Regions from separate parts of the Gottfriedia sp. NPDC057948 genome, predicted to be linked through region 2. Evidence: riboswitches for the same ligand, from Rfam matches in the RefSeq annotation. Region 2 holds a riboswitch; each other region holds the start of a gene.
What was found. A riboswitch is a leader RNA that binds a small molecule or an ion and turns the genes downstream of it on or off. The one in region 2 is predicted to bind thiamine pyrophosphate.

Region 1 (5,251 bases), on a different contig from region 2:
AATCCATCGATACCGAAATGAGCGCTTCGATTTCGTGTCTTTGTATATTAGTTAATATTTCTTCTCTTTGACTAGTATCATAAGAATCTAAATGAATATGAGCATCTATCATTTTCATCGTATTACTCCTTCTCTAAAGCCAAATAGATTTTTCTTTTATATTCCGTAAATTCATCACTTAATAATATTTCTTTTTTACGTGGTCTTGAAAATGGCACTATGATTTCTTCTTTGATTTTGGCGGGTTTGTCAGAAAATATATATATTCGATCAGACATTAACAACGCTTCATCAATATTATGTGTTACTAATAAAATTGATCGTCGTTGCTCCTCCCAAATTGATAAAAGCCATTGTTGCATTTCAAGTCTAGTGAACTCATCTAAAGCTGAAAAAGGCTCATCCATACACATGAACGACTGCGGTGCTAGTAGAGACCTTAAAAATGAAACTCTTTGTTTCATACCACCAGATAATTCATGAGGGTAAGCATTCTCATAGTTTTCTAAGCCAGTTCTTTTAAGCCAGTCTCTTGCCAATTTTTCATCAGGCTTATGTTTTAATTCTTGTGACAAAACAATATTTTTTAATACTGTTCTCCAAGGTAGTAATGAATGATCCTGAGGCATAAAACTAACATGACCAAGTTCTCCATTTATTATCGACCCATTTAACTTTACTTCTCCAGAATCTGGTTTTACTAAACCTCCAATAAGATGGAACAACGTACTTTTCCCACTACCAGATGGACCTAGAATCGATACAAATTCACCCTCGTTTACATAAAGGGATATATTTTCTAATACTTGATGACCGCTATAACTCTTTGATAATTGTTCCACTTGTAGTGTCATTTCCGTTTCTCCCCTTTAACTTTCCATTTAACAGTAAAACGTTCAATTACAACTATTAGGAAGAAGAAAAGCATACTTAAAAACATAATGATAAAAATTGAAACAAATACTCGATCTGTTCTAAATGAAGATGAAGCTAAAGTCATATAGACTCCAATTCCAGATTTCGCTCCTAGCCATTCAGAGATAACTGCTCCCATAACACTATAAGTCGCTGAAATCTTTAAGCCAGAAAAAATGGAAGGTAGAGAAAAAGGCAATTCAACTTTCCAAAAAATTTGTGATTTGGATGCTCCCGCCATTTTCATATAATTTATTAGTTCACTTGGTGTTTGTCGGAAACCATCCAACGCTGAAACTGTAACAGGGAAAAAACAAACAAGAGAAATAATAATTAATTTAGGTAATACACCAAATCCAAACCAAATAATTAAAAGCGGTGCCAATACGATAATTGGTACATTTTGCGAAAGAATTAATAATGGGTAAAAAGCTTCCCTAACACCTGGAATTAAATGCAATAGAAATGCGATTAAAAATCCTAATAAACTACCAATTAACAAACCAATAATCGTTAATTGAATAGTAGAAGAAATATGAGGAAGTAGTGAATCAGTTGATTTCATTCCTTCTTTAAAGATTGCGATTGGTCCTGGTAATAACCAAGATTCGATTTTCCAAATTTTAATACTTAGCTGCCAGCAAATTAAAAAAAGCAGGATGACAACGATAGGTTGCCATCCTTTTATATTTTTAGATTTCATTAACGGTACTTCTCCGTTAACACATCCATCGTAATACCTTGTGGTTGATAAAGTATTTTCATTTGAGTTATTACATTGTGGCAACCTATTTCAATCATTCTTTCATTCATTTTTTGAACAACCATTAATAATTGATTCAAGTCGCCTTCCATAGTTGTTTCCAATGGTTGAACTTGATATTTTACACCTGATTCATCAATAATTTTAATTGCTTCATCAACTGCTGGAATAACATCCTCAATATTATTTGTTTTCGGTATAATTTGGACACTCATTAAAGTAGTTTGCATTTTTGCTCCTCCTTATTTCGCTGGTAAGAATTCATTCGTAAATGCTTCTTTTGGCTTAAAGTTTCCTTCTAATAATTTATTTTCAGCTAAGAAATCAGCATAGTTTTTCCAAACTGATAATTTTTGCTCACCCCAACGTTCTGCATCATCTTTATATTTAGATGCTAACCATTCTTGACTTTTTTCCACTAATTTTTTATCTAAATCCGGATTATCCTTTATTAAAATCGATGCAGCTTCTTTTGGGTTATCAATCGCAAAATTATATCCTTTTGATGCTGCAGCCACAAATGCTTTTACTATTTTAGGGTTTTTACTAATCATTTTTTCATTCGTAGCTAAAACTGGAGTATAGTAATCTAGCTTTTTACTATAATCAGTTAAATAAATCATGTTTAATTTTTCTCCACGTAGCTCTGCTTCAATCCCTGTCCATCCTTGATAAATCCACGCAAAATCGATATCTCTTTTTACCGCTGTAAAGAAATCAGCCTCTCCCATATTAACGATATTTAACTTATTAACATTAGCATTTTCTTCTGACATAAGTGATTTTAAAATAGCCTTTTCAACCGGTGAACCCCATCCACCATATGTTTTTCCAACGAAATCTTTTGGAGACTTAATTCCTTTTTTCACTGGTGATGCAAAGCCAGAAGTATTATGTTGAATAATTGCTGCAATTGATACAATCGGTACATTTTGAACTCTTGCTTGTGTAATTGACTCTTGATAAGAAACCCCAAAATCTGCTTTACCAGATGCAACTAATTGGTCTGCACCTGTTTCTCCTGGGCTGATTATATCTACATCAAGTCCTTGTTCCTTAAAGTAACCTTTTTCCTTAGCAACAAATAGCCCAGTATGATTTGTATTTGGCGTCCAGTCTAGTACGACTGTCACCTTTTTTAATTGCTTTGGCTTTTTAGTCGTAGCAGTTTTGTTTTGACCACACCCAGTTAACATTAAACAAATAGCTACTAAAAATACTACTAGTTTTTTCATTATCTATATCTCCTTTTTGTTTTTTGTTTATACAAAAAGAAAACGTCCGGATACTAACCCGGACGTAAATGCGCTGTAAAAAACATATCTAAAAAGAGATACTGTTCCCTACGCTGGCATCACCCAGATCAGGTTCTAAGAGTCAACATCTTAAGGATGCTATCTCAGCCAGCAACACTGGCTCCTCCACATTTTTTCTCATATATAAACTTTTCCTCATTAATATAACAGATAATGATTGAATTTACGAATTATTTTTAACTTGTGTTTAAATGTTTTAATACTCTGTTAATAGGAGAAATAAAACTATGAAATTTTAACATTTTTAAAAAGAGAATGATAAACAAAAATATCATTTCTTATAGTAAAATCTTAAATGAATAAAGAATATACTACATCAACAAATTATTAAGTAAAATGAGGGGATTTTTTGAATAAACCAATCGGAGTCATTGACTCAGGTGTTGGGGGCTTAACAGTTGCCAAACAAATTATAAGACAATTACCTAAAGAGGACATTTTATACTTAGGCGATACTGCAAGATGTCCATACGGATCACGACCATATACGGAAATCAGAGAATTCACTTGGGAAATGACTAATTTTCTATTGGAGAAAGATATAAAAATGTTAGTCATCGCCTGTAATACAGCAACTTCAGTCGTCTTAAATGAGATGCGGGAAAAACTTCAAATACCAGTCATTGGAGTTGTCCGCCCAGGTGCTAGAGCAGCAATAAAATTAACACAAAATGACCAAATCGGTGTCATTGGGACGAATGCTACTATTAATAGTAAAGCATATCATTCCGCACTAAAGCGGATTAATGACAAAGTTATAATTGAAGGCTTGGCATGCCCAGAGTTTGCTGGAATTGTTGAAAATGGGGACTACAATAAACCTGAAATATTTGAGATTGTTAAACACACTCTTGCACCGCTTATTGATTCAAATATTGATACCCTAATTCTAGGTTGCACGCATTATCCATTACTTGGTCCAATCATCCAAAAAGTGATGGGACCATCAATCCAACTGATCAGCTCTGGTGATGAAACAGCTTTAGAAGTAAGTGCAATTCTGGATCAACAAAATATATTATCTAACTCTGAAATTACTTCACATGAATTTTTTACAACTGGAGATCCAACCATTTTTAGTAAAATAGCTTCATCCTTATTCCAAGAACCGATGGAAAACGTAAAGTATATTAAACTATAAAGGTCAATAGACCACTTTAAATGAAAAAAACCAACAAAGTAAGCCTTTGTTGGTTTTTGTGTTTTTAAATTACGAACGCTCTTCTATTTCATAATATTTATTCTTTTGTATTACTTGAAAAATAATCTTTAAGCATCGCATTGTTCTTTACAATATCATCTAAAGTATATTGATCTAATACATGTAAAAATTGTTCTAATGCATTATTAAATATATGTTTTAAAGAACAAACAGGTGTAATAACACAAGTGTTACCGTGTTCAAAACATTCTACAATATTAAAGTCTTCTTCAGTTTTACGAATTATTTCACCGATATTTATTTCTGATGGTAATTTAGCTAAACGGATTCCACCGTTTCTGCCACGGATCGTTTCGATGTAACCCATCTTTCCTAAATTATAAATTATTTTCATTAAATGATTTTTTGAAATATCATAAGCTTCAGCGATGTCCTTAATATTAACTAATTTTTCACGTGGCTCAGAGCTTAGAAATATTAGTACACGAAGAGAGTAATCCGAATAAGTTGTTAAACGCATAACTTGTCCTCACTGTTTTATTTAAGATTAATCATAGCATAATTGTGAACTTTTTTTAAACTTTTATGCATTTTTGCGAAAAAATACATAAAAGATGTATTTTATATATTGCTTTAAATAAATTCTAGGTCTAAGATAAAGATGTATTCACAATACTACTTTAAAACGTGATTAGGGGGATTTTTCATGCTTTCTCAAAAAACAATTGATATTATTAAGTCAACAGTTCCAGTCTTAGAAGTAAAGGGTACAGAAATCACTAAAGTATTCTATAAAAATTTATTTACTAATCATCCTGAACTATTAAATGTATTTAATCATACAAATCAACAACAAGGTAGACAACAAACTGCTCTTGCAAATACTGTTTTAGCTGCTGCACAAAACATTGATAAACTAGCAACAATTATTCCTGTTGTAAAACAAATTGCGCAAAAACACCGCAGTCTTCAAGTTAAAGCAGAGCACTATCCAATCGTAGGGCAACATTTATTAAGGGCAATTAAAGAAGTACTTGGTGATGCTGCAACTGATGAAATACTAGGTGCTTGGGCGGAAGCATATGGAGTTATTGC
Region 2 (5,251 bases):
TCAACAATTGTTATATTTCCAATTCCTGCTCTTACAAGTATTTCTGCTATTGATGAGCCTAGTGCACCTACACCAATAATAATGGCACTGGCTTTTTGTAAGTTTGATTGGCGATCTCTTCCTAAAAATAATTCTTGCTTTACATAACGGTTTGTCAAGAATTCACCAACCCTGTGATTGGGCTACTAGCTTCACCATAATTTTTTTCTTCAATTCTTCCTGCCTCATAACCAAGCCTTCCTGCTTCAATAGCAAGCTTCATTGCAACGGCCATTTTTACAGGATCTTTCGCATTAGAAACTGCAGTATTTAAAAGGACTCCATCAGCACCTAGTTCCATCGCAAAAGCTGCATCTTTTGGAGACCCGATTCCGGCATCTACTATAACAGGAACATTCGATTCCTCAATGATGAATTTAAGATTTAATGGATTAATAATTCCTTTTCCGGAACCGATTGGAGATGCACCTGGCATAATCGCATGTACACCAAGTTCTTCTAGTCTTCTTGCTAGCACAACATCATCGGAAGTATAAGGTAAAACAATAAAGCCTTCGTTTAATAACATTTCTGATGCCTTCAATGTTTCGATTGGATCAGGTAATAATGATTTATCACACCCAATTACTTCAACCTTGATCATATCGCACAAGCCTGACGCTTTTGCCAATCGTGCAATTCTAACTGCCTCTTCAGCAGTTTTTGCACCAGCTGTATTTGGCAATAGTTTATATTTCGTTAGATCTAATTGTTCAAGAAAATTTGGTTGAGATTCCTCAAAAATATTCATTCTTCTAACAGCAAACGTTAGGATCTCGGCTTCCGATACTTCAACTGCTTCTTTCTGGACTTCAAATGAAGGGTATTTTCCTGTTCCTAATAATAATCTTGAATGAAACGTATGATTTCCTACTTTTAACATAATTAGCCACCACCTACAAAATGTATTAATTCTACAGAATCTCCGTTAGAGAGATGAGTTAACGAATACTGTTCCTTATAAATAATTTCTTTATTTACCTCGACAATAACAATTCGGTTTTCTAATTGATATTTATTTAGCAGATCCTGAATTGTACAGGTTTCGCTCGAAATATCAATATTCTTTCCGTTTAATCTTATTTCCAAAAGATTACACCCCCAAAGAGTTAAAATTAACGATTGATTTTAAATGCTTCGATCCAGTTACGATTGACTTTCCGCTTAAGGATCAAATCTCGAATTAATTTTCCAGTTGCTGGTGCAAGCAATATTCCATTTCGAAAATGGCCGGTCGCAAATAAGATTTGATCCTCTTCTGGATGAGTTCCAATAAAGGGATTATAGTCGAGAGTTCGCGGTCGTAATCCTGCCCAAAATGAATCAATTTTCATGTCTTCAATTTCGGGAAGCATTTTTTTAGCGTTTTGTATTAATGACTCAATCCCCTTTAAGCTAGGGTTCTCATTCCATTCGTTATCGACCATCGTAGCCCCAATGACAAGGCGGCCGTCATTCCTTGGAACAATATAATTTTGTTCATGGAAGAGAGTATGCTTTAATGCAACCTTTTCACTTTTGACCGAGATGCATTCACCTTTAACGGGAATAATTTCGTGATGTAATCCAAGCTGTCCAAACAATGAATTACTCCAAACGCCACTTGCAACCACAATAGTTTTTGCTTCAAAATCGCCATTTGTTGTTTTAATTAAATAATGTGAATCATTTTTTTGAATCTGAAATACATGTGTATATTCAAAAATAGATGCACCTAAAATTTGAGCACTTTTGCAAAACGCATTACAGACAGAAACAGGTAATACATTCACATCGTCTTCAATATAAGCTGCTCCAATGATGTTTGGATGGATGCCAAGTATCTGTTTTTTTAACTCCTCCTGGTTATACCAAAGTGCCGAAGTTTGAGTGAGTAGCGGAGTTAATTGTTTTTTTTCTAAATCTGTATAAGCTAGTTTGAAAATGCCACCTTTTTTAAGTTCAATATCAATTCCACATAATTCTTTTAATTCTTCTTGAAGGTGAAAATAAGTTAATTGACTATTTCTAGCAAAAGTAAAAAACGACTCGGAGTGATCCCACTCGGAATGGGCACCAAGCATTCCAGCAGCTGCCTTAGTTGTTTTCTGTCCAACTTGTTGTCCTTCAAGAACTGCGACATGAATATTTTCTTTCGCTAGATAATAAGCAATGGAACAACCTATTATTCCACCACCAATTACTACAACATCAAATTTCTTGTTCATAAGCGAATTTGCACCTTTCAAAATATTGCAGCGCAGCTTCTAGAGGATTTCGGGCAGAAAATATGCCAGACATGACAGCTATACCATCAATTTCGTTCTCTTTTAGAACTTGGATATGTTCAGGTAATATTCCGCCGACTGCATAGATTGGTATAGTTAACGTTTTTTTCATTTCTGGAATTAGTTCAATCCCATTAGGTGTTAATCCATTTTTACACTCTGTTTCAAAACAATGACCGTACAGAATATAGTCAGCTTTATCATTTTCTGCCTGTATTGCTTCAGTAAGTGTGTGAACTGATTTTCCTACTCGTAAATTAGGAAAATATTCTTTTACATCAACAAGTGGAAGACCATGTCCCGGTAAGTGAATATTTGATAGGTTAGAGAAAATAGCTATATCTAAACGATCATTTAAAACAATTTTTTTCATATCTACCTTGTTTATTTTTAGTAGATTTAAGAGTGATAGTAGCTCAATTGCCATTTTCGACTTTTCGCGAATATGTACATAGTCGACTGCATCGATTATTTGAATTATTTTTGTAGCAAGTACTTTGACTGAGTGCTGATCATCTGTAATTGCAATAAGTTCCATGGCCCAGCCTCTTTCATTTGCAAAATTTTTTCAAACAAAAAAACCACTTTCCTAAAAAAAGAAAGTGGTTACATTACACGCGAAAAAAGTAAAAATGCGCCACTTTCCTACGCAGGTACTAGCCTGTTCAGGTTTTGAGGGTTTAAAAGTAACTACCTTATTCTCAGCCCTTATCAAGGGATCCCCTAGTGATGAATATGTATGAAAATTAATCTTAGCATAGCATATAAAAAATAATATTCAATACTAAATTTATTTTTACTAGTCCAATTTTATTACCAGAAATTGGGCTTGAAGTATAGTGAAATCAAGTGTTTTTAGGAATATAAAAAAACCAAAAATTTTTTTTGTTTGGAGTTTCTGTAAAAATTTAGGGAAATAAAAACATTTACATTTTAAATTTATGGGTTTATATTTAGTTTGAACAATTTAATAGATTGACTAGGGGTGTCCAATTAATTGGGCTGAGAGAGAAACGTGATTAAGTTTCTTAACCCTCAGGACCTGATCTGGTTCATACCAGCGTGGGGAAGTTAGAAATTTTCATTAATGATTACATAATTATTAATGTAGTTTTGCTAACACTTAGCCGGGTCTTAAACATAAGATTCCGGCTTTTTTTCATGCTTTAAATGGATTGGATTTCGTCCTTTTTAAACTAATTAAAAAGGGGAATGAAATCAAATGAACAATTCTGTAAATGAAATGAATTTTTCCATCATGTCTAGTTTTTCAGGAAGTAAGAAGGTATATGTTGAAGGATCTAGACCTGACATTAAGGTGCCAATGCGTGAGATTCAATTAAGTCCAACAACTGGCACTTTTGGCGAAGAAGAAAATGCTCCAGTTAGAGTATACGACACTAGTGGACCTTACACAGACTCAGCTAGCTCAGTTGATATTCGAATGGGACTTAAGGCGATTAGACATAACTGGGTAATCGAACGAAATGATGTTGAAGAGTATGAAGGACGTGAAATAAAGCCTGAAGATAATGGATATAGAAAAGAGTCAGATCAACATAATGTTGAAGTATTTAAAGGGTTAAAAAGAAAACCATTACGTGCAAAAGATAATGGAAATATTACTCAAATGCATTATGCTCGTAAAGGGATTATTACACCTGAAATGGAATTTATTGCGATTCGAGAGAATGTTTCAGCCGAATTTGTTCGTGATGAGGTTGCAAAAGGAAGGGCTGTCATTCCATCGAATATTAATCACCCTGAAAGTGAGCCAATGATTATCGGTCGTAATTTTCATGTGAAAATTAATGCCAATATAGGTAATTCAGCGGTTACGTCTTCAATCGAAGAAGAAGTAGAAAAAATGACATGGGCTACTCGTTGGGGAGCGGATACGATGATGGACCTTTCTACTGGGAAGAATATTCATACAACACGTGAATGGATTGTCCGAAACTCGCCGGTACCAGTAGGGACAGTTCCGATTTATCAGGCGCTTGAAAAGGTTAATGGAATTGCTGAAGATTTAACCTGGGAAGTGTTTAGAGATACTCTAATCGAACAAGCGGAACAAGGGGTAGACTATTTTACGATTCATGCGGGAGTATTATTACGCTATATCCCATTAACGGCAAAACGAGTGACAGGAATTGTATCTCGTGGTGGGTCTATTTTGGCTCAATGGTGTTTAGCTCACCATAAAGAGAATTTTTTATATACTCATTTTGAAGAAATTTGTGAAATTATGAAGCGTTATGACGTAACCTTCTCTTTAGGAGATGGACTGAGACCGGGCTCAATTGCAGATGCAAATGATGAAGCACAATTCGCTGAGTTAGAAACACTAGGTGAGTTAACGAAAATTGCTTGGAAACACGATGTTCAAGTTATGATTGAAGGACCAGGACATGTACCAATGCACTTAATTAAAGAGAATATGGATAAACAATTAGAAATTTGTCAAGAAGCGCCATTTTATACATTAGGACCGTTAACGACTGATATTGCGCCTGGCTATGATCATATTACATCAGCAATCGGTGCAGCAATGATTGGTTGGTTTGGTACTGCAATGCTTTGTTATGTAACTCCGAAAGAGCATTTAGGTCTTCCAAATAAAGAAGATGTAAGAGTAGGTGTTATTACATACAAAATAGCAGCGCATGCAGCTGACTTAGCAAAAGGACACCCTGGTGCACAAAAAAGAGATGACGCACTTTCAAAAGCAAGATTTGAATTTAGATGGCGTGATCAGTTTAATCTTTCCCTTGATCCTGAAAGAGCAATTGAATATCACGATGAAACATTACCTGCTGAAGGAGCTAAAACAGCGCATTTTTGTTCAATGTGTGGTCCAAAATTCTGTAGTATGAGAATCTCACAAGATATTCGAGATAAAGTAAAACAAGAAGAACTTCAAAATGATTCAATCATTGAAGAAG
Region 3 (5,251 bases), on a different contig from region 2:
CTTTAGAAGAGCCTTTATCAAACTTATTTAATGTTGAATCTTTAATTTCGATCCATTTATCCTTTACAATCTGTACATTGCCTTCTAATTTCTCAACTGAGTTTTGTACTACTCTCAATTGATTTCGAACAGCACCTTTTACGATTTCTGGATCTTCTTTAATTTGATTTAATTTGTTTGTTACGCTTCTTCCTTTACGTGAGATTTTCTCACGATTTTCCTTGTTAAGTAGAGTAACCCCTGCACCAATTGCGACTCCGACTAGAATATTGCGTAAAGCTTTGTTACGTTTTGACATTCTACATCCTCCTCTAAACTGTTAATTGGTGTTGCTTTAAAATATGCTGAAGTAAATGAGAGCATCCTTCTGTAATGATGTCATATACTTCATTAAAATTACCCGTATAATATGGATCAGGCACTTCCTTCCACATTGATGCTGGAACATAATCTGAAAGTAGTGAAATCTCTCCTATACAATTATTTCTTGCTAAATTCATTAAATCCTCTTTATTCTGTGCATCCATAGCAACAATATAACTAAAATATTTAAAGTCATTTTCTGTCACTTTTCGAGCTTTCATACCTTCGCAGGTTATACCTTTTTCACTCAATAAACCTTGTGTTCCCTTATGTGGAGCGTGACCTAAATGCCAATCTCCAGTACCAGCTGAGTCTATCATAAATTGTTTATCTAACCCTTTTTCTGTCACTAAATGACGAAAAACAGCCTCAGCCATTGGCGATCGACAAATGTTACCTAAACAGACAAATAATACTTGAATCATCTAAAATGTCTCCTTCAAATTATTTACACTTTCTGCCAAAATTTAGCTGTTTCTTTCGTATTCATTCTACACGGTAAATTTTAAAATGAAAAGCAAGCCATTGTGAATAATTTATGACTAGTATAAATAAGATAAAAGTTATAATGCTTATTTTTTACATAATAGCTATGATTACACTCATTTTTTAAAAATAATTTTAATGATTATCTAAAAGTTTAAATTGGTTAATGTTTTTAGCGATTCTCACAAAGATTCCATTAATAATGGCCAAATTTTTTTAATTTTTAAAGATAAATTAATTGTATTTTTAAATGACCTTGACTATATTTAGTAAAGACAACTAAATGTAAGCTAAAACCACAAGGGGAGCCATTTGGCTGAGAGTGAATAGAGTAGCTATTCTTACCCTCTGAACCTGTTAGTTAGTACTAACGTAGGGATGTGGCACGATGAAAAAGCAACGCCGGGCTCATCATGCTACCCAGTATTGCTTTTTTTATTTATTCCTACTGAAATCTCCTTAATTTGAAATGTGGAAGCGGCTCGCTTTTGCCCCGACACCACAAAGGGCAAGGCGCTGGAACTAGACATTATAAAATGTGACTAATCGCCCAGACATCATTACTTACAAAGTGTTTCACTACATAAGTTGTCCACTAGATAAAGGGGGAAATATATATGAAGACATCAAAGATTCAATTAATGACAGAAATAGCAATGTGTGCAGCACTAGCAATCGTTTTTGATTTCTTACCATTATTTACTGCACCTCAAGGTGGCTCTGTTTCATTATCAATGATTCCAGTTTTTCTAATTGCTTTTCGTTGGGGATTAAAGCAAGGTTTAATTACTGGGCTTTTATTAGCAGCACTACAAATCGTTACAAAGCTATATTTTGTTCATCCAATCCAAGTATTTTTAGACTATATTCTGGCATTTACTAGTCTCGGATTAGCTGGTCTTGTATATAAACAAATAAAAAATAGTTTAGCAAATGGCAATAAAAAAAGTGCAGCTGCTTATATAATTTTAGGAACTTTTATCGGTTCACTAGCTCGATTCATCTGCCACTTTATTGCTGGGATCGTGTTTTACGGTTCATACGCTCCAAAGGGTACACCAGTTTCTCTTTATTCATTAGTATATAATGCTTGGTACATGGTTCCTTCTTTTATTATTAGTGCAGTTTTATTAATCATTTTACTTTCATCTGCACCAGTTCTTGTTCATGTTAAAAAGAATCGAAATCAAGCAGCATAAGTTTTTAGTCAGTCTAAAGTTCCAACGCATTCAAATAAGAAAGTACAAGATACCCCACCGAGTAGTCTTTTTTATTACTTACTCGATGGGGTATTTACTTTCATTTTAACATCTATATAGGAAGTTTCTTGATTTTAAAGTGGTGCATCTACTAATGTCCATGTTAATGTTGTTTTATATTTGGCACCTACTTCTTTATAAGCTGCTCCAGGCACGAAAAGGGTTATGCTAGATGGATTCTGTCCAAATGCAATAGTCCATGTTCCAAGTCCCTTTCCTTCATCTGCAAAAGCTAGATTCTGGGCACCTCCACCGGGTATCAATGTCACTGTATTGGCTACTGGTTTATACTGCGCATGAGTGGATGAGTTTAAAATAGGATTATTTAATTTTAAAACTGCACCTGTTAATTCATTATTACCACTCTTGAATTGTTCATTTTGCTGCACTGTTAGTTTCCATCCGGTTTTTGTTCTCCGATGGTCTGTTACTTGAATAAAATTTGGTACTTTAATGATCGAACCATCTGAAGTTTGTTTTACTTCATCTAATTGAGCAGTATAAACTTCATTTTTACCTGAAGCTTCCTGCGCACCAAAATGGAAATTTGACACATAGTCAATACTTAACGAACTCTTTGTTCCAGGTTCATGAGGATTCTCTGGGTCAGTTGGGTTAATAGGTTCGACTGGACTTGTCGGGTTTGTTGGATCGACTGGATTTTTTGTTTCTGCCGTTACCGTTACATTTGTATCTGTACTGGTATTACCTGCGACATCTGTTGCAGTTGCACGTACTACATCCCCATCATACAATGTCCACTGTGGTACCTGTACGGAGAATGAACCATCCGCTCCGGCCCTTGTCGTTAAAAATGATTGGTCAGGTAATGCTATTTTCACAGTACTATTCGCCTCTGCTGTTCCCGTTATACTTGTACTGATATCTGTAATCGGATTTACAACTGGCGGTAAAATAGTTTTGTCTACTGTAAAGTGTAGAATTTTTTGATTACCTGCTTTATCAGTGATCACTAATGTGTGTTCCCCATCAGTTGGGTTTATTGTGCCAGAAGAAATAGTTGCCCCATTTAATTTAGCAGTATCAATACCGCTTAGTGCATCACTGAATGTAATGTTTGTTGCTGTATTTTTATTATATAATTGCCCGTCAGCATAGTTGGTAATAGGTAGTTCTTTATCAATTTTGACTGTAAATTTAGCTCCAGGGTCGGTTACTGGATTACTTTGATTTCCAGAATCATCTTTTGCTCTAATTAGAATATTTGTCGTACCTTGAGTTGAAACTGTATAATCAACGCCTGTTGAGGTGGCATTACTTAAACCGTTTTTACTCCAAGTGCCACCATTATCAGTAGAAACTTCATACGTTGTGGGATCGACACCATGATCGTCAGTTGCTGTAAAGTGAATTGTCGTGTTTTTATTGGTCCATGATGCACCACCTGTGTAGCCTTCTGGTATGGTAATAGTCGCATTCGTTATTTTTGGTGCCTCAGTATCTAGTACTGTAACAGAAACATGATCAACCTGAAAGATTTGAAATCCACTACCATCAAGAGCATCTTTTATACCGTCTTCAAAATAAATTCTAAAATTCACTTTAGTTCCGATCGCAGTGAAAGTAGTCGTTATATTTTGAGGTCCTGTGTATTCTCTCCATTCTTTATCTGTCGTTAGAGCGGTATTACTTTCTGTGTCAGATACAAACCAAGAATACTTAGGATCGGTATTCGCATTTTGAATAAGTTTAAAAGGAAACTTTAAGATATAAGTTTGTCCTGGAATTGTGTTAATCGTTTGGTTCATTGCTATTAACTCTTGAGAATCTACAGTGTTTAATACCTTTATTAAAATCCCACCTCCTGGAATAGGTTTAACATAACTTTTTGGGTTGACTTCACCAAATACCTTATACCAGCCGTCACCTTGATCCTCTAAATTGAAGCTATAAGGACCTAGACTTTGGCTTTTATTTAAATACGCCATAAATGACCAATTTGGAAAAGTAGTTGTTTGACTATCAAAATTAAAAGTAGGGTTTTGGACCAAGTTTGGAAATGTTGCTGCTTCTGTAATTGTTGGTTTAAGTAGTCCCTTTAATCCAAGTAGACTAGGTTGCGTCCCGCTCGTCATGATGACAAAAATGGATGCTAAAACAATCGCTTTAAAAAGTCGTTTTCTTTTTTTCACCATTATATTTCTCCATTCCAAAATAAAAAATTTTCTTCACTATCCTTTTCCGGATCTGAAAATCACATTAAAACCTCCAACTTTGTTTCTTTGCTGAACTCACAGTTAATATGTGAAAAATGTAACATGATTATCTTCGATGGTTCAACGACATTTTTTACCTATATCAACGGTAATCACGTTGAGTTTTAACTTGTTTTTTGTTTGAGATGTTCTTCTTACTATTTTAGGTTTAACTGCTACAAATGGTGATGTCACTTGCTTTTAGTTAGATTGATCCAACCAAATAGTAAAAACATTCTATCCACATTTTAAATATGCATTTTAATTTTGAACACTTTGTGAATTTTGGTTATCTGTCCTTTTCTTCAATCATATATATGAATACAGAAAAGTTTCGAAGGGGGTTTTAACATTGGTCTATGATGTAATCATCTTTTTCTTTTTTGTAATTATTCTTCTTGGTATGATTGGATCATTATTTTTATTATTGAAAAAAGCTTTAAATGAGGATGATACACTTAGAATTGATCCGAAACTTTCCCTGCCTAAAGAAAATGAACATTCATAGAATAACCCCCATCCTTAGGGATGGGGGTATTTTACTTACTCATAAACCTGTTAAGAGTATGTTATTTTTATATTCTTTCTATTTCTGTTATGAGTAAGTACTTTTCATCTTCTAATCTCCATCCAAACCCTCAAATAGGCTGATTTTTTTATTTCAATATAAAGCTATTTACAATTTAACGTTAATTTTACTAATTGTTGTCTTAGCTATCAAATATTACCATGACTATTTTTCCCCATTATCAGTTAAGATGGTTTATATGGTTTTTTAATCTTTTACATCATTTAGAGGAGGGATTTTAATGGATACATCATCCATCTCAAAAACGACTGTTGATGTGCTAAATAAGCAAATAGCAGACTGGAATATTCTATTTGTAAAGTTACATAACTATCATTGGTATGTAAAAGGTCCAAATT
Region 4 (5,251 bases), on a different contig from region 2:
ATTATTCTTTATTGGAATGGCGTCATCAATTAAACTATCGTCATTATTAATAGGAATTGGGTTAGGATTTGCAATTTTAGCAATACTAAGCTTCTTAATCTTAAAGGTTGGTCTGAAAATCCCAATGAGACCGTTTTTCCTTATTTCAAGTATATTAATGTTCTATTTATGCTTTAAATTTGCCGGCATGGGAATTCATGGTTTACAACTATCTGGATTACTTCCAGCGACTCAGGCACCTATTCCTACAATTGATTTCTTTGCGATTTATTCAACTTGGGAGAGCTTTGTACCCCAGATGATTTTGTTGCTAATAGCTTGTATTACTGTTATTTATAATAGATTCTCAAATAAAAATAATAATAAAAGTAGTAAAAATTCAGGGGGAACGAAAAATGTTATCTAATAAAAAACTAGTCGCAGCAATGGCTTTAGGACTATCTTTAACTTTATCTGCATGTGGAACGAAAACAGACAATGCAATTAAAACTGGTTCTGATGATATGATCAAAACGATTTCAGAATTAAAAACACAAATTTCAAATAATGATGAAGCAAAGGCAAAAGATAGCGGAGAAGCGCTTGAAAAATCATGGGAAAAATTCGAAGACTCGGTAAAAGGTAAAGACAAAGATCTTTATGAAAAAGTTGAAACGCCACTTCATATTATTGAAGCAGGAGTAAAAGTATCCCCATTGAATGCAGATACACTTAACCAAGCTGGTGACGAATTAGAAAGTGTATTAAAAGAAGTTAAAGATTTAAAATAATAAACAATAATCATCTTTTTCTAAAAAAGCCTACATAGAAATATCTTTGTAGGTTTTTTCTTGATTTTATTCACGAAATTTTGGGAATTTTTTCTTAAGTTAACGTTTTCATAAAAGCAGGTAGACAATTAACTTGTCTTCACTTAAGATAAAGATATTGATAAGGATTATCATTATTAATTGTTTATATAATAAGTTTTGATCCGGGGGAATCACTTATGTTACTTTCAGAATTAAAAAAAGGCGAAAAAGCAAAAATAACGGACTTGTCATCACTAGGTGAGGCAGTGAAGAGACGTCTTTTAGATCTAGGGATAAGTGAAGGGGCTATGGTCTGCCTACAATGTACAATGCCGTTCAAAGGGCCTTGTATGATTGAAAATTGCGGACAATCACTTGGCATTCGATTTCATGATGCATCTGGGATAAAGGTAGAAAAAATATGTTAAATATAGCGCTTATTGGAAATCCAAATACAGGAAAAACTTCTCTATTTAATAATTTAACAGGTACATACCAATATGTAGGAAATTGGAGTGGGGTTACCGTTGAAAAAAAGGTAGGGAGTATAAAAAATAAACTTGGAAATCTAATTGATTTGCCAGGTATCTATTCTCTAAGCCCTCTTTCAAAAGATGAGGCCGTTGTTTCGCATTTTTTTGTAAATGAAACATTTGATGGGATGATTAATATTGTTGACGCTGCTCAATTAGAGAGAAATTTAATGCTCACTCTTCAACTTCTAGAATTTAATAAATCAATGATTATTGGTCTAAATATGGTTGATGTTGCTAAAAGAAGAGGAATTTCAGTTGATCCTGCTAGTATCTCAAAGATATTACAGGTACCAGTTATTCCAATTGACGCTAGATCTGGTAAGGGAACAAACGAGGTAAACGAATTACTAGAGACAATTCCTCAATCTGAAGTTGAGTTTGAAATTGATTATGGAATAATTATTGAAGACGGTATTAAAAATATTATGACGCTATTACCTTCAACTTTATCTATTCCTAAAAGATGGACTGCAATACAAATTTTAGAGGGCAATAAAGAGGTAATTGAATTTATCGCTTCATCCTACGATTTTAGTAAAATTGACCAAGTAATTAAAATAACAGAGGCACAATTAAACAGTGAACAAGGTGTATCACCTTCAAAATGGATTTATTCTATAAGAAAAGAAGTCATTTCAAAATTAATTGGAAGTTCTGTAGAGAAAGAATCTAATGAAGCAGTTACATTAACTGATCGCATTGATCGATTTGTGACACACCCAATTTTGGGTATTCCTATTTTCCTAGTTACAATGTTTTTAATGTTTAAGCTTACTTTTGATTGGTTGGGGTTACCCTTATCTGACGCATTAGATGGGTTTTTATCAGGACCTGTAACGGACTGGCTAACAAACGGCTTAAATGCAATACATGCATCTGATTTTATAAAAGCAGTTGTTCTTGATGGTATTGTTGCCGGTGTTGGTGGAGTTTTAGTCTTTGTTCCACAAATTTTTATTTTGTTTTTACTAATTTCATTCCTTGAAGATTTTGGATATATGTCTCGAGCGGCTTTAGTAATGGATCGTTCGATGGAAATGGTTGGTTTAACTGGTAAGGCATTTATTCCAATGATTATTGGATTTGGTTGTAATGTACCTGGAGTTATGGCTGCTAGAACGATTGAACAGCCTAGAGAGAGACTACTCACGATTTTGTTAACACCATTAATGTCTTGTTCGGCGCGTTTACCGGTATATGCACTATTCGTTGGCGCGTTTTTTGCGAAAAATCAAGCAATAGTTGTTTTTTCACTCTATATACTCGGAATAGTAGTTGCATTAGTATTAGCTAAGGTTTTTTCATCTACTATATTAAAGGGTGAGTTTTCATTATTTGTCGTAGAACTCCCACCGTATCGTATGCCACAAGGTAAAGCTTTATTTAGAAGCACATGGGATAAAGGTAAAGGATTTATTCGAAAAGCAGGTACGTTTATTTTTGGTGGTTCTGTAGTAATATGGTTATTATCTTATATGGGACCAAGTGGTTTAGGTGTTTCGATGGATGATAGCTTTTTAGCAATGATTGGTGGAATACTTACACCAATACTTGCACCTTTAGGTTTCGGGACGTGGCAAGCAGGTGCTTCTTTACTAACAGGATTTTTGGCTAAAGAGGTAGTCGTATCTGCCATGAATATTATCTATCATGTGCCAAATGCACATTCTTTACAAGGAATATTGTCAACACAGTTTTCTGCACTTTCTGCATTTAGCTTTATGGTATTTGTCTTATTGTATGTACCATGTCTTGCAACTGTTGCGACAATTCGTAAAGAGACAGGTTCAGCTAAATGGACGTATTTCTCAGTTGGATATGCATTAGTTATTGCGTATATATTAGCGCTAATTATCTATCAAGTTGGAAGTCTCTTAGGCTATTAAAGAAAGGGGTATCTACTTATGATTGTCAATATTATAATAGGAGCTCTTATTTTTGGATATGCAGGGTGGACACTTTTACGATATATAAAGAAAACGAAAAAAGGTAAATGTGGCTCTTGCTCAATCGCAAAGACTTGTAGTTCAAATTGTGATACTGTAAATTATTCAAAATAGCAATATAGAATTAACTAAAAAGATAAAATTTAAAGTAAACTGTCTAAATACTTGAATAAAGTAGAAGGATTAATTAAGATGATAAAGTAATAAACTTTAATAATTGAATAGTACTAGGGGTGCCGTAAATGTTCGGCTGAGATTAAGACACATAAGTCTTTGACCCTTTAACCTGATCTGGATAATGCCAGCGTAGGAAAGTGAACGTAGAATACATATTTTGTATTCATAACATTGATTTGTTCGAGCACAAGTCCTTATGGGATTTGTGCTTTTTTGTATTTAAAATCAAGTGTCATCTTCTATCTGTAAGATCAAAGAGTTCTATTCATGAAATAGGGGGAAGAGAATTGAAGAAAGTATTAACGATAGCAGGCTCTGATTCAAGTGGTGGTGCAGGGATTCAAGCGGATTTAAAGACATTTTCAGCTCATCGTGTTTTTGGAATGAGTGTAATTACAGCAGTAACTGCTCAAAATACACAAGGAGTGTTTGCAGTACAAGATATGACACCAGAGATGATTGCTAGTCAGTTAGATGCAATTTTTACTGATATTAAAGTGGATGCTGTAAAAATTGGAATGGTATCTCAAATAGAGACGATTAAAGTCATTGCTGAGAAATTAAAGCAATATAAACCAAAGCAAATCGTAGTTGATCCAGTTATGGTTTCAAAAAGCGGATTTGACTTATTAAGTCCGGATGCAAAGGAAGCTTTAATTCAAGAATTGATTCCGTTAGCAACGGTTATTACGCCAAATCTTCCTGAAGCAGAAGTCATTACTGGAAGAAAAATTACAACCATTGAAGAGATGAAAGAAGCTGCTATTCAAATTCACTCATTAGGTGCTAAAAACGTCCTTGTAAAAGGTGGTCATCTAGAGGGGGAGGCTACCGATATTTGTTTTAATGGTGACGAATTTACAAGCTTTAATAGCGTTAGAATTAATACAATTAATACCCACGGTACAGGTTGTACTTTATCTTCAGCCATTACATCTAATTTAGCAAATGAACTTGAATTAAATGAGGCTATTAGAGAGGCGAAAAATTATATAACATTAGCAATCCAACATTCCTTTTCAATCGGAAAAGGGGTAGGTCCTGTACATCATTTTTACTCATTGTATGAAAAGGCAGGAGTCCAATATGTCTAATCAAAATGCAAAAATGACGAAGTGGAACTTTACAACACTTTGGTTTGGTGCGGCAGTTTCTGTAGCAGAAATTATGACTGGTGCCCTAGTAGCACCACTTGGTTTTAAGAAAGGTTTGACGGCCATTTTAGTAGGGCATTTACTTGGAACATTATTGCTAATTTTAGGTGGAGTCATTGGTTCTCAGCAAAGGTTATCAGCAATGGAATCTACAAAAATTTCATTTGGTAACTATGGTAGCTATTTGTTTTCGATTTTGAATGTTCTACAGTTACTAGGCTGGACAGCAATTATGATTTTAACTGGAGCTCGCTCAATCAATTTAGTTACAATAAAAGATTATCGGTTTGACCACCTATGGGTTTGGTGTTTAGTAATTGGAGTATTAATCGCAATCTGGTTGTACTTTGGACAAAATGCTTCTAAAAAACTTAATAGTTTAGCGGTTGGTTTACTATTTGTTTTAACAATTGTGCTATGTTTTGTCATTTTTAAAAGTGATAAAATCTTAACTCAACCAAGCACTTCTGGACTATCTTTTGGTGCAGCCGTTGAATTATCAGTAATTATGCCATTATCGTGGATTCCATTAATTAGTGATTATACTCGTTTCGCGAAGACAACAAAAGATGGAGCGATTGGTAGCTTTATAGGTTATATGTTTGGTAGCTCTTGGATGTATATTATTGGGCTAGGCGCAGTATTAG

Region 1: linked by a shared signal. The riboswitch ahead of ACFVRR_RS12870 (ABC transporter substrate-binding protein) and the one ahead of thiC (phosphomethylpyrimidine synthase ThiC) in region 2 are both predicted to bind thiamine pyrophosphate.
Region 3: linked by a shared signal. The riboswitch ahead of thiT (energy-coupled thiamine transporter ThiT) and the one ahead of thiC (phosphomethylpyrimidine synthase ThiC) in region 2 are both predicted to bind thiamine pyrophosphate.
Region 4: linked by a shared signal. The riboswitch ahead of thiD (bifunctional hydroxymethylpyrimidine kinase/phosphomethylpyrimidine kinase) and the one ahead of thiC (phosphomethylpyrimidine synthase ThiC) in region 2 are both predicted to bind thiamine pyrophosphate.

The regions. Positions count from the first base shown of each region.
Region 1 covers NZ_JBHVPN010000007.1:49,891-55,141, forward strand. The annotation lists gene ACFVRR_RS12850 (TatD family hydrolase) at 1-118, opposite strand, end outside; gene ACFVRR_RS12855 (ABC transporter ATP-binding protein) at 123-854, opposite strand; gene ACFVRR_RS12860 (ABC transporter permease) at 851-1,618, opposite strand; gene ACFVRR_RS12865 (thiamine-binding protein) at 1,618-1,908, opposite strand; gene ACFVRR_RS12870 (ABC transporter substrate-binding protein) at 1,921-2,913, opposite strand; TPP riboswitch at 3,002-3,111, opposite strand; gene racE (glutamate racemase) at 3,344-4,135, shown strand; gene ACFVRR_RS12880 (RrF2 family transcriptional regulator) at 4,233-4,676, opposite strand; gene hmpA (NO-inducible flavohemoprotein) at 4,863-5,251, shown strand, end outside.
Region 2 covers NZ_JBHVPN010000018.1:11,928-17,178, forward strand. The annotation lists gene ACFVRR_RS20155 (ThiF family adenylyltransferase) at 1-158, opposite strand, end outside; gene ACFVRR_RS20160 (thiazole synthase) at 155-922, opposite strand; gene thiS (sulfur carrier protein ThiS) at 925-1,128, opposite strand; gene thiO (glycine oxidase ThiO) at 1,155-2,246, opposite strand; gene ACFVRR_RS20175 (thiamine phosphate synthase) at 2,230-2,844, opposite strand; TPP riboswitch at 2,932-3,041, opposite strand; TPP riboswitch at 3,278-3,392, shown strand; gene thiC (phosphomethylpyrimidine synthase ThiC) at 3,529-5,251, shown strand, end outside.
Region 3 covers NZ_JBHVPN010000009.1:25,581-30,831, reverse strand. The annotation lists gene ACFVRR_RS14620 (hypothetical protein) at 1-298, opposite strand, end outside; gene ACFVRR_RS14615 (low molecular weight protein-tyrosine-phosphatase) at 312-788, opposite strand; TPP riboswitch at 1,141-1,245, shown strand; gene thiT (energy-coupled thiamine transporter ThiT) at 1,467-2,048, shown strand; gene ACFVRR_RS14605 (WxL domain-containing protein) at 2,183-4,264, opposite strand; gene ACFVRR_RS14600 (hypothetical protein) at 4,677-4,832, shown strand; gene ACFVRR_RS14595 (Dps family protein) at 5,149-5,251, shown strand, end outside.
Region 4 covers NZ_JBHVPN010000002.1:355,240-360,490, forward strand. The annotation lists gene ACFVRR_RS05570 (FTR1 family iron permease) at 1-406, shown strand, start outside; gene ACFVRR_RS05575 (hypothetical protein) at 396-770, shown strand; gene ACFVRR_RS05580 (FeoA family protein) at 989-1,219, shown strand; gene feoB (ferrous iron transport protein B) at 1,213-3,213, shown strand; gene ACFVRR_RS05590 (FeoB-associated Cys-rich membrane protein) at 3,232-3,387, shown strand; TPP riboswitch at 3,493-3,603, shown strand; gene thiD (bifunctional hydroxymethylpyrimidine kinase/phosphomethylpyrimidine kinase) at 3,738-4,544, shown strand; gene cytX (putative hydroxymethylpyrimidine transporter CytX) at 4,537-5,251, shown strand, end outside.